One region of the Paenibacillus sp. FSL M7-0896 genome, then DNA from elsewhere that is predicted to be linked to it. Evidence: predicted binding sites of a transcription regulator. Region 1 holds the regulator's gene; each other region holds the start of a gene.
The links. The regulator Rex, encoded in region 1, represses fermentation and respiration genes when NADH is low (regulators of the CRP and FNR family bind a similar motif). The targets are predictions, from matches to a motif close to TTGTGAAATATTTCACAA.
Positions count from the first base shown of each region.

Region 2: MKY12_RS11475 (DUF1641 domain-containing protein) is a predicted target of Rex. The motif match lies at 1,797-1,814, and genes of this name have one in related genera.
Region 3: pflB (formate C-acetyltransferase) is a predicted target of Rex. The motif match lies at 1,240-1,257, and genes of this name have one in related genera.
Region 4: MKY12_RS29570 (formate/nitrite transporter family protein) is a predicted target of Rex. The motif match lies at 1,697-1,714, and genes of this name have one in related genera.

Region 1 covers NZ_CP150250.1:4,425,215-4,428,422, reverse strand. The annotation lists gene dinG (ATP-dependent DNA helicase DinG) at 1-1,047, shown strand, start outside; gene MKY12_RS19095 (redox-sensing transcriptional repressor Rex) at 1,197-1,847, shown strand; gene MKY12_RS19090 (amidohydrolase) at 1,837-3,138, shown strand; gene MKY12_RS19085 (DUF5590 domain-containing protein) at 3,168-3,208, shown strand, end outside.
Region 2 covers NZ_CP150250.1:2,750,107-2,753,314, forward strand. The annotation lists gene MKY12_RS11465 (hypothetical protein) at 271-879, shown strand; gene MKY12_RS11470 (nitroreductase family protein) at 952-1,569, opposite strand; gene MKY12_RS11475 (DUF1641 domain-containing protein) at 1,893-2,330, shown strand; gene MKY12_RS11480 (NAD(P)/FAD-dependent oxidoreductase) at 2,362-3,208, shown strand, end outside.
Region 3 covers NZ_CP150250.1:4,674,635-4,677,842, forward strand. The annotation lists gene pflB (formate C-acetyltransferase) at 1-1,151, opposite strand, end outside; gene adhE (bifunctional acetaldehyde-CoA/alcohol dehydrogenase) at 1,413-3,208, opposite strand, start outside.
Region 4 covers NZ_CP150250.1:6,825,553-6,828,760, forward strand. The annotation lists gene MKY12_RS29565 (MFS transporter) at 1-195, opposite strand, end outside; gene MKY12_RS29570 (formate/nitrite transporter family protein) at 769-1,596, opposite strand; gene MKY12_RS29575 (YncE family protein) at 2,019-3,185, shown strand.

The DNA.
Region 1 (3,208 bases):
CTCAGTGAGATGCGTGACACGGACAGCCAATCCTCCTCAGACAGTCTTGTGACCGATATCGGCGGGTTATTCAAGGATCTGGCATCCATTAGAGAGCAGATCCGCTTCTTCATGAGTCTGAACGATGAGAATATCGTGTATTGGCTGGAGGGAAGCGGTAATTATAAGGGCAAGTCACTGCAAATGTATGCTGTTCCTGTAGATGTCAGCACCCAGCTCAGGGAGCTGTTCTTCGATAAGAAGAAGAGCATTATCCTGACCTCGGCCACCTTATCCGTGGATAAATCCTTCCAGTTCATGATTGATAACCTGGGTCTTGGCGAGGCTGCAGAGCAGCGGCGTCTGATGACAACACTGCTTCCGTCGCCATTCAAGTATCGTGAGCAGGCTCTCCTGGTCATTCCCCGGGACTTCCCGAGCGTCAAGGGGAGTATTGGGGATGCCCGCTTCGTGGACACCCTCGTGCACTCCCTTGCCGAGACAGCTGTAACAACACGGGGGCGGATGCTGGTGCTGTTCACCTCCTACAAGATGCTGCGCCAGGTGTATGAACCGCTGAAGGAGGCACTTGCCTCACAGGATATCGCGGTACTCGGACAAGGTGTGGAAGGCGGCAGCCGGAGCAAGCTGATCCGCCGCTTCCAGGACAGCCCGGCTTCGGTCTTGCTGGGTACCAGCAGCTTCTGGGAAGGGGTGGATATCCCTGGAGAAGCATTGACCTGCCTGGCGATTGTCAGACTGCCGTTCCAGCCGCCGAATCACCCGCTGGCAGAAGCGAAGTCAGAGCTGCTTCAGGCACAGAAGAAGAATCCGTTCATGAAGCTGTCCGTGCCGCAGGCTGTCATCCGCTTCAAGCAGGGCTTCGGGCGGCTGGTCCGCACGGCGCAGGACCGGGGCATCGTAATTGTGTACGATACCAGAGTGATTGAATCGCATTACGGAAAGTACTTTCTGTACTCGCTCCCCGGTCCCAAGATGGAGCATATGCTCACCGAGCAGATGGTCCCGAGAATTGCCGAATGGCTGGATGACGGCGGGGTTTCCTAATTCATCTGCTATTGCTATTATTAATAAGTCATGATTATCCTGAAGATCCGTTCCCGCCTGTCCTGCCACTCCGGCAGGCGGCGGGGCACGGTTGCTATAATTGTACGGAATGAAGTGTAGGCTAACAAAACTTTTAAGGAGGAGAATACATGAAATCGGATAAAATATCGGAGGCCGTCGTGCGCAGGCTCCCAGTGTACCTGCGTTTCCTGAACGATCTCCAAAAACGTGAAATCTCCACAGTCTCTTCTCAGGAGCTGGGCCAGAAGCTTGACCTAAATCCCGCCCAGATCCGTAAGGATTTGGCTTATTTTGGTGATTTTGGCAGAAAAGGCATCGGCTATGATGTATCTTATCTGATTGAGAAGATCCGCCATATCCTGAAGCTTGACCAGCAAATTAATGTTGCACTGGTTGGAGCCGGTAACCTCGGTCATGCCTTGTCTAACTACAACGCTTACTTGAAGGATACGATGAAGATTACTGCCATCTTCGATGCCTACCCGCCGAAGGTGGGCCAGCAGATCAACTCGCTGGTTGTGCAGCCGATGGAGGAGCTAAGCAGTACCATCCGCTCGCAGGGCATCCGGATCGGGATTATTACCGTGCCTGACAGCGAAGCCCAGAACGTAGCTGATATTCTTGTGGATTCCGGTATCGAAGCGATTCTGAACTTCGCACCGGTTATTCTCAAGACGCCTGCCAATATCCGGATTCATGCCGCAGATTTCACCACAGATCTGCAGAGCTTGGCCTATTATTTGCATGATGGAAAGGATGAGGCTGAAGATGAGCAGTAAGATCACGATAATCAAGAATGGGCACTTCCTGGTTCCGGGCAGTGACAAGCCGGTACTGAGCGGGTACATGACCCTGGAGAATGATTTGATTACTTACATAGGTGAAGCTGAGCCGGTAGTGGAGGATGGCGCACAGGTCGTAGACGGCAGCCGTCTGCTGTTCATGCCTGGTCTGGTAAATACCCATGGTCATACTGCAATGTCACTGCTGCGCGGGTACGGTGACGATATGGTGCTTCAGACTTGGCTGCAGGAGAAGATGTGGCCGATGGAAGAGAAATTCACTGGTGATGATGTATATTGGGGAACCTCGTTGTCCGTGCTGGAGATGCTGAAGGGCGGCACAACCACCTTCCTCGATATGTATGATCATATGGACCGGGTAGCGGAAGTAACGGAGCAGTCCGGTATTCGTGCTGTGCTGATGCGCGGCGTAATTGGGCTGTGCCCGGAAGAGGTACAGCAAGCGAAGCTTGCTGAGGCGATTGCTTTTGCCCGTAACTGGCACGGCAAGGCTGACGGCAGAATTACGACCATGCTCTCACCGCACGCCCCGTACACCTGTCCTCCAGAGTTTTTCATGAAGTTTGTGCAGGCTGCCCATGATCTGGACTTGCCAATGCACACCCATATGTCCGAGACGCGCCATGAAGTGGAACAGAACGTGGCCGACTACGGCCTGCGTCCGGTCGCGCATCTGGAGAAGCTCGGGATGTTCACCCGTCCTTCGCTCATTGCCCACGGGGTTCATCTGAACGATGAAGAGATCGGTATCCTGGCCCGCCATAACGTTGGCGTGTCGCATAACCCCGGCAGTAACCTGAAGCTGGCCAGCGGGGTAGCCCGTGTTCCTGAGCTGCTGAGAGCCGGGGTTAAGGTCTCTCTGGGGACAGACGGTGCGGCGAGCAACAACAATCTGGATATGTTCGAAGAGATGCGGCTGGTGGCTCTGATCCACAAGGGCGTAAGCGGTGATCCTACAGCGGTACCGGCTCCTGAGGCGCTTCTGATGGCTACGGAGTATGGGGCGCAGTCTATTTTCCTAAGCGGGGTGGGCCGGCTTGCAGCAGGAATGAAGGCCGACTTCATCGCACTTGATATTGACCAGCCTCATCTGCTGCCGCATACCGATCTGCTCTCCCATGCCGTATATTCGGCAAGTGCCAAGGATGTGGAGCATGTATGGGTGAACGGCCAGCAGGTTGTGAAGCATGGACAATGCCTGACACTTGATGAAGAAGCCATCCGCCGCAAAGCACAGGAGACGTTCGAGAGCCTGCTTAAACGGTAATTCAAGGGAACGGGAAAGGAAGCAGCGTGGTGAAGAAGAAGAGGAGAAAATGGATCTGGCTGGGGATTAC
Region 2 (3,208 bases), 1.7 Mb from region 1:
GCTTACGTTCTTCCTGCAGTGTCTGTTTCCTTGAGCTGATACCTGAATTATACCGTCCGTGCGGGGAATAGTAAAAAGCCGAAATTTTTAAATTTGCACTCCCAGTTTGGAAAAAGGTATTGTAAGCGCTGTTATTCTGCGTTTTCCTTAGAATCTGCCGAATTCAAATCCCGCTGCCTTTGCTGTATAATGAAAAGGATGGTTTCAATGCTGCGTAGACTCCGGCAGCTTTGCCTGGAGGGAAAGGAAACGGAAATGAGCTTGTATGCAATGAAGCTTGAGGAACTCGGCAGCGGGCTGCTGAAGTCCTTTTTGGAGGATAATTATATATGTGCGGGCTATCCCGGTACGGGTGATCTGGAGAAGCATAGCAGAGAAGAGATCAGCAGCAAGTTAGCTGCCGCTGCTTACGACGGGCATGAGCTGGAGAGTGCAACGAATACCCTGGATACCTTCGTCAATGCGATGAAGGATGGGGATTACGTGCTGATCGCCGATGAAGAATGGGTGTATCTCGGGGACCTTGGTGATTACTTCTATGATACCCGGCACAGCGGCGCAGAGGATAGTACAGCCCACCGGCGCGGTGTCACCTGGCTGAAGAGTCTGCCCCTCGCTGCGGTTAATCCGGCTGTAACAGGGCTGCTTGCCTCTGACAGCAGAATAACTGCCTATTCAGGAGTGCTGCCCGCAGCCCGAATCGATCTGTGGCTGGGGAATCAGGCAGGGGATGGCGGGAATGCCGCCGGTGCCTGTCCGGTTCAGGTGGATGAAGCTACAGTAGCGCAGGCGCTGGCTGTCCTGAAGGCAGCCTTGAACAGCACGGATGTAGAGCGGCAGGAGCGTGCGGCTGTGGCGATTTTGCAGTATGCGCGGTGAGTATGGATTGAGAATACGGCAGGATGATATAGACAAGGGTCTTTCGGCATAGTAGCCGAAAGACCCTTTTTATTAGATGAATTCAACAAACTCATTAACCGGCTTGCGGTAGCCGCGCGGTCTGATCTTATGCTGGTTGTCCTTGCCGATTGTAATCAGCATCACCGGAACCATATGGTCGCCGAGACCGAGGGTAGCCTTCACAGCCTCCGGATCAAAGCCGATCATCGGGCAGGTATCCCAGCCCTTATCCTTGGCAATCAGCATGAACTGCATCGCTGACAGAGAAGCATTGCGGATCGCTTCATCCCGCTGGAAAGTATCGTTCCCGGTATAAGCATCGTTGATAGATTGAATGGTTTGCTCGTATGCATCCTCGCTCATCGCTCCCAGAAGCTTAAGCCCGCTATAGATTTCAGGAGCCTGCAGATAGGCATTCTTGTCACCCAGCACCACAATAACAGCCGATGCGGTGTGGATCTTGTATTGACCATACGCGTCCTTGCGGATGGCTTCCTTTACGTTGTCATCGCTGATCACCTTATAATGGGTGTGTTGAAGATTATAAGCCGAGGGAGCCAGGCGGGCCAGGGAGAACATCTCTTCGAGCTCACTCTGCGGAATGGTAACACCTTCCACGAAATTATTAGCCGATCTGCGGGACTGCACCAATTCGGAAAAAGTACTCATAAGTCATTACCTCCATCTAATATGTATGCTGCTTAGTAATAATCAATTGCTGATATTAATTAATGAACTTACATTTAGTTACTTGCTTAAGATATCACGACTCTTTGTATACGTCAATGAGGAAAAACATAATAATTTGTAAATTTAACCTGATTAAACGACTGAGTTCGATAAAACCGATGAGGAAGTGATAATAATCACAAAAATAGGTTGCAAAGGCAAAAAGATTGTGACAATAATAACAAATAGAGTGTTATAATAGTCACATAGTTTCACCTGGATGTCATTGTGCAAGAATACGATTTGTAAAAGGAGACTTCGATATGTCAGAAACCGTTACCCAAACCCTGCCTGAACAAGAAATACCAGAAGCAGCTCTTCCCAGAGAGGATGTGCTGAAAGAGCTTTTGAAGCCGGAGGTGCAGCAATCTCTGATTCTTTTGGTAGAGCAGCTGCCGCAGATCACACAAATGGTCAGTGTATTGTCCAAATCACTAGATTTTGTGCAGTCAGTTGCCACGGATGAAGTACTTAAGAATGATACAGTTGGTGCGATCAAGGAAATGGCGGGTCCTGTGGTGGGCACTGCCAAGAATCTGGCGGCTACTGTCATTGAAGCGAAGGACCGCGCGGATGCAAGCAGCGAAACAGTCAGCCTGTTCGGCATGATGAAGATGATCAAGGACCCGCAGGTACAGAAGGCTCTCCGGTTCATGAATGCCTATCTGCAGGTCAGCGGTGAACGTCAATCGGGTAAATAAGCCCGTAATACTTAATGATGGAGGAATTATCATGTCAAAACATATAGTGATTCTAGGTGCAGGCTACGGCGGTCTGCTCAGTGCCTTAACCGTTCGTAAATATATGAGCAAAGCGGAAGCCAAAATTACGGTCGTCAATCAGTATCCGACACATCAGATTATTACGGAATTGCACCGGCTTGCAGCTGGCAGTGCGTCTGAACAGGCGGTTGCCATGCCGCTGGCGAAGCTGTTCGCCGGTAAAGATATTGATCTGAAAATCGCCAAGGTCAATTCGTTCTCCCCGGAGAACAAGCAGGTTATTCTCTCGGACGGCGTCATGCTGACCTATGATGCTCTCGTTGTCGGTCTGGGCAGCACCACCGCATACTTTGGTATTCCGGGACTTGAAGAATACAGCATGGTGCTGAAATCAGCAGCAGATGCGCTGCGGATCCGCCGTCATATTGAAGACCGGATTCGTGACTACTCCAAAACCCGCAACGCAGCAGATGCAACAATTCTGATCGGCGGCGGCGGACTGACTGGCGTAGAGCTAGTAGGCGAAATTGCCGATATTCTGCCTAAGCTGACGAAGCAATATGGAGTGAATCCTGCTGAGATCAAGCTTCTGCTCGTTGAAGCGGGTCCGAAGATTCTCCCTGTCCTGCCGGATCATCTGATTGAGCGCGCTACAGCCAGCCTGGAGAAGCGCGGGGTGCAATTCCTGACGGGACTTCCGGTAACGAAGGTGGCCGATAATAAGATTGATCTCAAGGATGGGCAGCAGATTGTGGCGAACACCTTCGTCTGGACCGGCGGGGTACAGGGCAATCCGCTGGTTGGCGAATCCGGTCTTGAAGTCAACCGCGGCCGGGCCACGGTGAATGAATTCCTGC
Region 3 (3,208 bases), 250 kb from region 1:
TTGAAGCCTTCAGGAAGCTTCTCAGACCACAGTACAGTCAGGTTTGGTTCTGGAGCAGGTCCCAGATTGTACAGGGTATGCAGGAAGCGGAAGCTGTTCTTGGTTACGCGGGTTGTGCCGTCTTCAGCCATACCACCGATGGATTCTGTAACCCAAGTTGGGTCGCCGGAGAACAGGTCGTTATAGTCAGGCGTACGCAGGAATTTCACGATACGCAGCTTCATTACGAAATGGTCAACGATTTCTTGAGCTTGCTCTTCAGTCAGAGTACCTTCTTCAACGTCGCGTTGAACATAGATATCAAGGAAGGAAGATACGCGTCCAAGGGACATTGCCGCACCATTCTGTTCTTTAACAGCTGCCAGATAACCGAAGTATACCCATTGTGTAGCTTCTTTGAAGTTCGTAGCCGGTTTGGAGATGTCCATACCATGAGCTGCAGCCATTTGTTTCAGTTCGCCAAGAGCACGCATTTGCTCGGACAGCTCTTCACGCAGACGGATAACATCTTCTGTCATGGAGTCAACTTCAAGCTCAGCCAGTTGCTGCTTCTTGTCTTTAATCAGGAAATCAATACCATACAGAGCAATACGGCGATAGTCGCCGATGATACGTCCGCGGCCATAAGCATCAGGAAGGCCTGTGATTACGCCGGATTTACGCACAGCTCTCATATCTGGTGTATATGCATCAAATACGCCTTGATTATGCGTTTTGCGGATGTTCGTGAACATGTCAACGATATTCTGCGGAAGCTCGAAGCCATAAGCCTTAGTAGCATCGATCATCATCTTGATACCGCCGAACGGCTGAATGGAACGTCTGAAAGGCGCGTCAGTCTGAACGCCGACAATCTGTTCCTTATCCTTGTCAATGTAGCCAGGAGCGTGGGAAGTGATGGTGGAGACAGTATCGAGGGAAACGTCCCATACGCCGCCTCTTTCTCTTTCTTCCTTGCTCAGCTGGGAGATAATCTTCCACAGTTCAGTTGTATTGCTGGTAGGTCCAACCAGGAAATCTTCAGTTCCTTCATAAGGCTTGATGTTCTTTGCAATAAAGTTGTTAACGTCAACTTTCTTGGCCCAGACACCTTTTGTGAAATTTCTCCAACCCGATTTTGCTTCTAATACTTCTTTTTCAATCACCGACATGCTAAATCCCTCCATTTATATTTATTATATTTGTAGAGATCGCGGGCTTGAAGGTTAATCCCGTGTCTCGTGATCCCGAGGCTAATAGTTGTTATAAAATTCACAATCACATCTTCATAACGGGGATCGTTGTCTATATAAACATTTTAGTTTATTTTCTGAAAAAGGACTGTGACAAATATCACTCTTTCGGTGATATTTGTCACTTCCATCCAGTCCCATATTAACCTTTAACCTTATTCTTTGCCAGGCAACCGTTAATTAGTTATCGAATTTGCCGTAGAATGCGTTGCGGTATACATCAGCAAGCTCGGATACCAGCGGCATTTTAGGATTGGCAGTAGTACATTGGTCTTCAAATGCACGGTCAGCCAGATAGTCAACACGGGATTCGAAGTCCTTAGGATCGAAACCAAGAGCCGAGAAGGATTCTTCGATACCAAGTTTTTTGTTCATGTCGCGGATTGCATTGATCAGGCTCGTTACGCCTTCTTCGGTAGTGCGTGCAGGCAATCCCAGAATACGGGCGATTTCTGCGTACCGTTCGTCAGCTACAAAGTGCGAATATTTAGGGAACGAAGCGAACTTCGTAGGTTTCTTGGCATTGTAACGGATAACATGCGGCATCAGGATCGCATTGGTACGGCCGTGTGCGGTGTGATACTGTCCGCCCCATTTGTGTGCCAAGCTGTGGTTAATCCCCAGGAATGCGTTGGCAAAGGCCATACCGGCAAGCGTCGAAGCATTGTGCATTTTCTCACGGGCCAGCTTGTCACCTTGCAGTGCGGATTTCTCCAGCCACTGGAACACCAGTTGGATGGCTTTGATTGCCAGACCATCGGTATAGTCACTGGCCATTACAGATACATAAGCTTCGATAGCATGTGTCAATACGTCCATTCCTGTATCGGCAACTGCAGTCTTAGGCAAGCTGTAGACAAACTCAGGGTCAATAATTGCTACGTCTGGAGTCAGCTCATAGTCAGCGAGCGGATACTTGGTATTATTGCCTGTTGTCTTGTCTGTGATAACTGCGAACGATGTTACTTCAGAACCTGTACCCGAAGTGGTTGGAATGGCAACGAATTTCGCTTTGTTGCCGAGCTTAGGGAATTTGTATACCCGTTTGCGGATATCCATGAACTTCTGTTTCAGGCCGTTGAAGTCTGCATCCGGATGTTCGTAGAACAGCCACATGCCCTTGGCAGCATCCATTGGGGAACCACCGCCGAGTGCGATGATGCAGTCCGGCTGGAATCTGTTCATCATAGCTGTACCTTTTTCTACAGTAGTAGTCGATGGATCCGGTTCAACTTCCGAGAACACTTCGATCGCTACAGGAGTCTGGCGCTGACGCAGATAGTGCTCAACTCTTTCAACATATCCCAGTTTAACCATTACAGGGTCAGTGATGATAGCAACGCGTGTGATATCAGGCATTTTGGCCAGGTACTGAGTGGCTCCCTTTTCGAAGTAAATCTTGTCAGGTACTTTAAACCATTGCATATTCACGGTACGACGATTCACCCTTTTCACGTTGATCAGATTGATTGCAGTGACGTTCTGCGATACCGAGTTGCGTCCGTAAGATCCGCAGCCCAGTGTCAATGAAGGGATATTAGTGTTGTAAATGTCGCCGATTGCGCCGTGAGTCGATGGCGAGTTGACGAGAATACGTCCGGTCTGCAGACGGTTGGAGAACTTCATGATTACTTCTTCGTTGTTGGAATGGATAGCCGAGCTGTGGCCCATGCCGCCAAATTCAACGATTTGAGCTGCGCGTTCGATACCCTGGTCAGCATTCTTCACTTTGTAGCAAGCCAGAACCGGGCTCAGCTTCTCAGCGGACAATGGATATTTAGTACCTACACCTTCAAGCTCAGCTACCAGGATCTTCGTTCCGGCAGGAACCTGAATGCCGCACATTTCAGCGATCTTCACAGCGGATTGGCCAACGATAGCCGGGTTAACTGCGCATTTCTCTACGTTCATTGCGCCACTGGTCAGCTTAGCTGCTTCTTCTTTGTTCACAAAGTAACAGCCGTTTGCAATCATTT
Region 4 (3,208 bases), 2.4 Mb from region 1:
GCCCAGCAGCTGACCGGCAATCCCGCCAAGTGACTGCACCAGCAGCACGATTCCCGCGTCTTTCATACTGCGTCCCAGTTCATCGAATACATACATTGTAACTAGCGGCCACATCAGCGCACTGCCGGTAGCATTAATCAGACTGGCAATCAAGAATACTTTAATTTCCTTCGGATAGGCCTGCATGAATCTCATATCTTGTCTGTCATCCCCTGTAACATAGCTGTCATTAATCCATCCAGTATCATCCCAAAACAGGGGGCAGAGCAAGCATTCGCGTTAATGCTTTATCGCGGGAAACCAGGGAATTATTTAGTTGAAAATCAATCCCGTCTTCCCGCCGCCAGCGATATTTATATTCTATAACCCGCTCTTTCACACGTAAACAAAAATACCTTGCCGGCACTGATTCGTTCCCCGGAAGCCGGGGTAATGATCCATATGAAACACTCCCTATTTTATTCACCGTGAGATCCGATTTCGTTCCCCCGAATCGGATTGCACGGTGAATTTTGTTTTGTCCGGAGGATGATCCTGCTGCACCTATACCAAACAAGTAGAAACGGCTTTGCCGTCCTTTTACAGGACGGTACCGTTTCAGCGAGAAAGATAAGGATAATTATAACGCGAAGCATATAAATTCTTATCTTTATACAAAAACACTCCCTGTCTCTACGAATCCCTTGAAGCAGGGTGCCGAGAAGCAGGAAGTGCTAGGCCAAGCTATGTTACAGTCCGGCGATGTGATTCACACCGGGCCCATAAGGATTAAGCGTGTTTCTTCAAGCCCGCAGCAGGCACGCCTGCGGCTGGGCTCACAGCACCCGGCTCCTTGCGCAGATAGGCCATCCAGTACGCAGCAGCCACGAAGATCGCGCCGCCCGTCAGATTGCCCAGCCAGACCGGAACGAAGTTGGCCGCATACTGGCCCCAGGTGAAATGTCCTTCGAAGATCGCAGCAGGGATAAGGAACATGTTAGCTACAACGTGCTGGAAGCCGATGGCCACAAACGCCATGGTCGGGAACCAGATACCGAGGATTTTGCCGCTGAAATTGTCTGCCCCGTACGACAGCCATACCGCCAGCGCTACGAGCCAGTTACAGCCGATCCCGGAGATAAAAGCCTGCAGGAACGTAGCATCGATCTTATGCTCCGCCATACTTACCAGCTTTTCCAGATACACGCCATCTGATGTAAGGCCAACGATGTGACCGAAGAAATAAGCGACGAACAAGGCACCTGCCAGATTGCTGAGTGTGATCAGCACCAGGTTCTTCACCACTTCCCAGAACGAAATCTTCTTCGCAATGAACGCCAGCGGCACCGCCATCATATTGCCTGTCAGCAGTTCCCCTCCGGCAAGCAGCACCAGAATGAGTCCAACCGGGAACACCGCAGCCCCGATGAAGTTAGCAATGGACCCCCACTCGGCAGGCGCACCTGCAATGACACGAATATCCAGCAAAAATCCGAGCGCGATAAACGCTCCTCCCAGAAAACCGAGAATGAGTACAGTGCTGAGCGGATTATGCGCCTTCTTCACTCCGTTCTCTACCGTGACTTCAGCGATTCCCTGCGGTTTGTTATAAGCCATGATTCCTATCCCCTTCGAATTACTTAAAATTTGTTCCTTTATGCCATTGTAACGTGATCCTAATCACATTTACGTGATAAAAGTCACTATCATAAAAACCACGTGAAAGTTTTCACTGACATGTCAAATTTACCATAAAAGCGGGTGCAGCGGTAGAAGAGAAAACGGATGTCTCCCCTAAAGAGGCAGCTCTTTCCTATGGGCATTCCTCGTGGGAGTCTATTCTTCTTCGTTATTTATGCCCTTTTTTACAATCTGGCAGGACGTTATGCTAGTCGGGCTGGAGAATCCATGCATACCCTACTAGCAGACTTCGGAGATGCGGCATCCGGATTCAATCTGGCGCACCTGCCCATCTGGCCAGCCGGTCCTCAGGGTCCGGGAAGTCCATCCGGTTCAAAACCTGGAAAGGGGATTAATCCATGAATCCAAACAAGGCAGAAGCAAGCAGCAGCAGGAAAGTACCCTCACGCGATCCTTATGTCTATGTGACTTATGAAATTGACTATCAACATGGCTATGTTGCCGTTATTGATCCTGTAGAGGATCGGATCATCAAGCGGATTCAGGTAGGTGCCAACCCTGGCGCTATGGCCATGGACCCCGACGAGAAGAAGCTATTCGTAGCGAATACCCGCATCGGTTCACTCAGCATCATTGATACGGGTAGCCATAGCATTCTCAATACGGTCCCCGTGGGCAATATGAGCTCCACTCCTGCACGTCCCGTTGCCGTCTTGGTTGCTTCGAATGGCAAGAAAGCCTATGTAGCCAATTACGGAAATAAGAACGTTACGATTATTGATTCCCCCACGAATATGGTTTTGAAAAATGTGGATGTCGGCCCAGGCAGGCCTTTCGCCTTGGCGAGCAATGAGAATAGCTCCTATATCTATGTGGCCTGTAAGGTTGCCGATGGAAGAGATTATGTCGCCGCCATATCCATTGAGGATGACAGCGTTCATCCGTACGGGTCCCAATTTCAGCTTACCTTTGACACGGCACACAATCCCCTGGTCGTCCACCCGAATGGACAAACACAAATCGCTCTTGGAACGACCGGTATGCTCTGTTTTTATGCAGGCGAGATAATAGGCGAGCCGAACACCTCAAGTTTGCTGGACAATACAGTATCCGGCGTCTACCTGGACAACAAATTATTGTTTTGCACTATGGAAAATAATAGAGGCTTTCTGAAACTATTTAATGACCTGGAAGTTGATTGGATGGGAACCGTATATGGCAATGCTCTTCCAGATGTCACCAGTTATAAAGGCCAGGATAAAATCAGGCTTTCGCGTAGGCAAGTGTATATTGGTGTCACGATTCAACCTACCACCTTACCGACGGGCGGTCTGCAAATCTTCAACACTACACGCGCCCAGACCCGGTTCGTTCCGCTTGCTTCTGTCGGCGATCTGGCGTTCTTCTCCGACACCAAAGCTTATGTGGGAGAATCCAGAGCGATTCGCCCAATTGATCTGACAACCGCAACCGCAACGGCCCTGCCTGCTATCGAGATTGGACCCACAGACAGCAATCCTATCGCGGTCAAGAATATAATCTCCGGTTATCGCAATCAATCGTAATGGACACGGATTTTTAAAGTTGA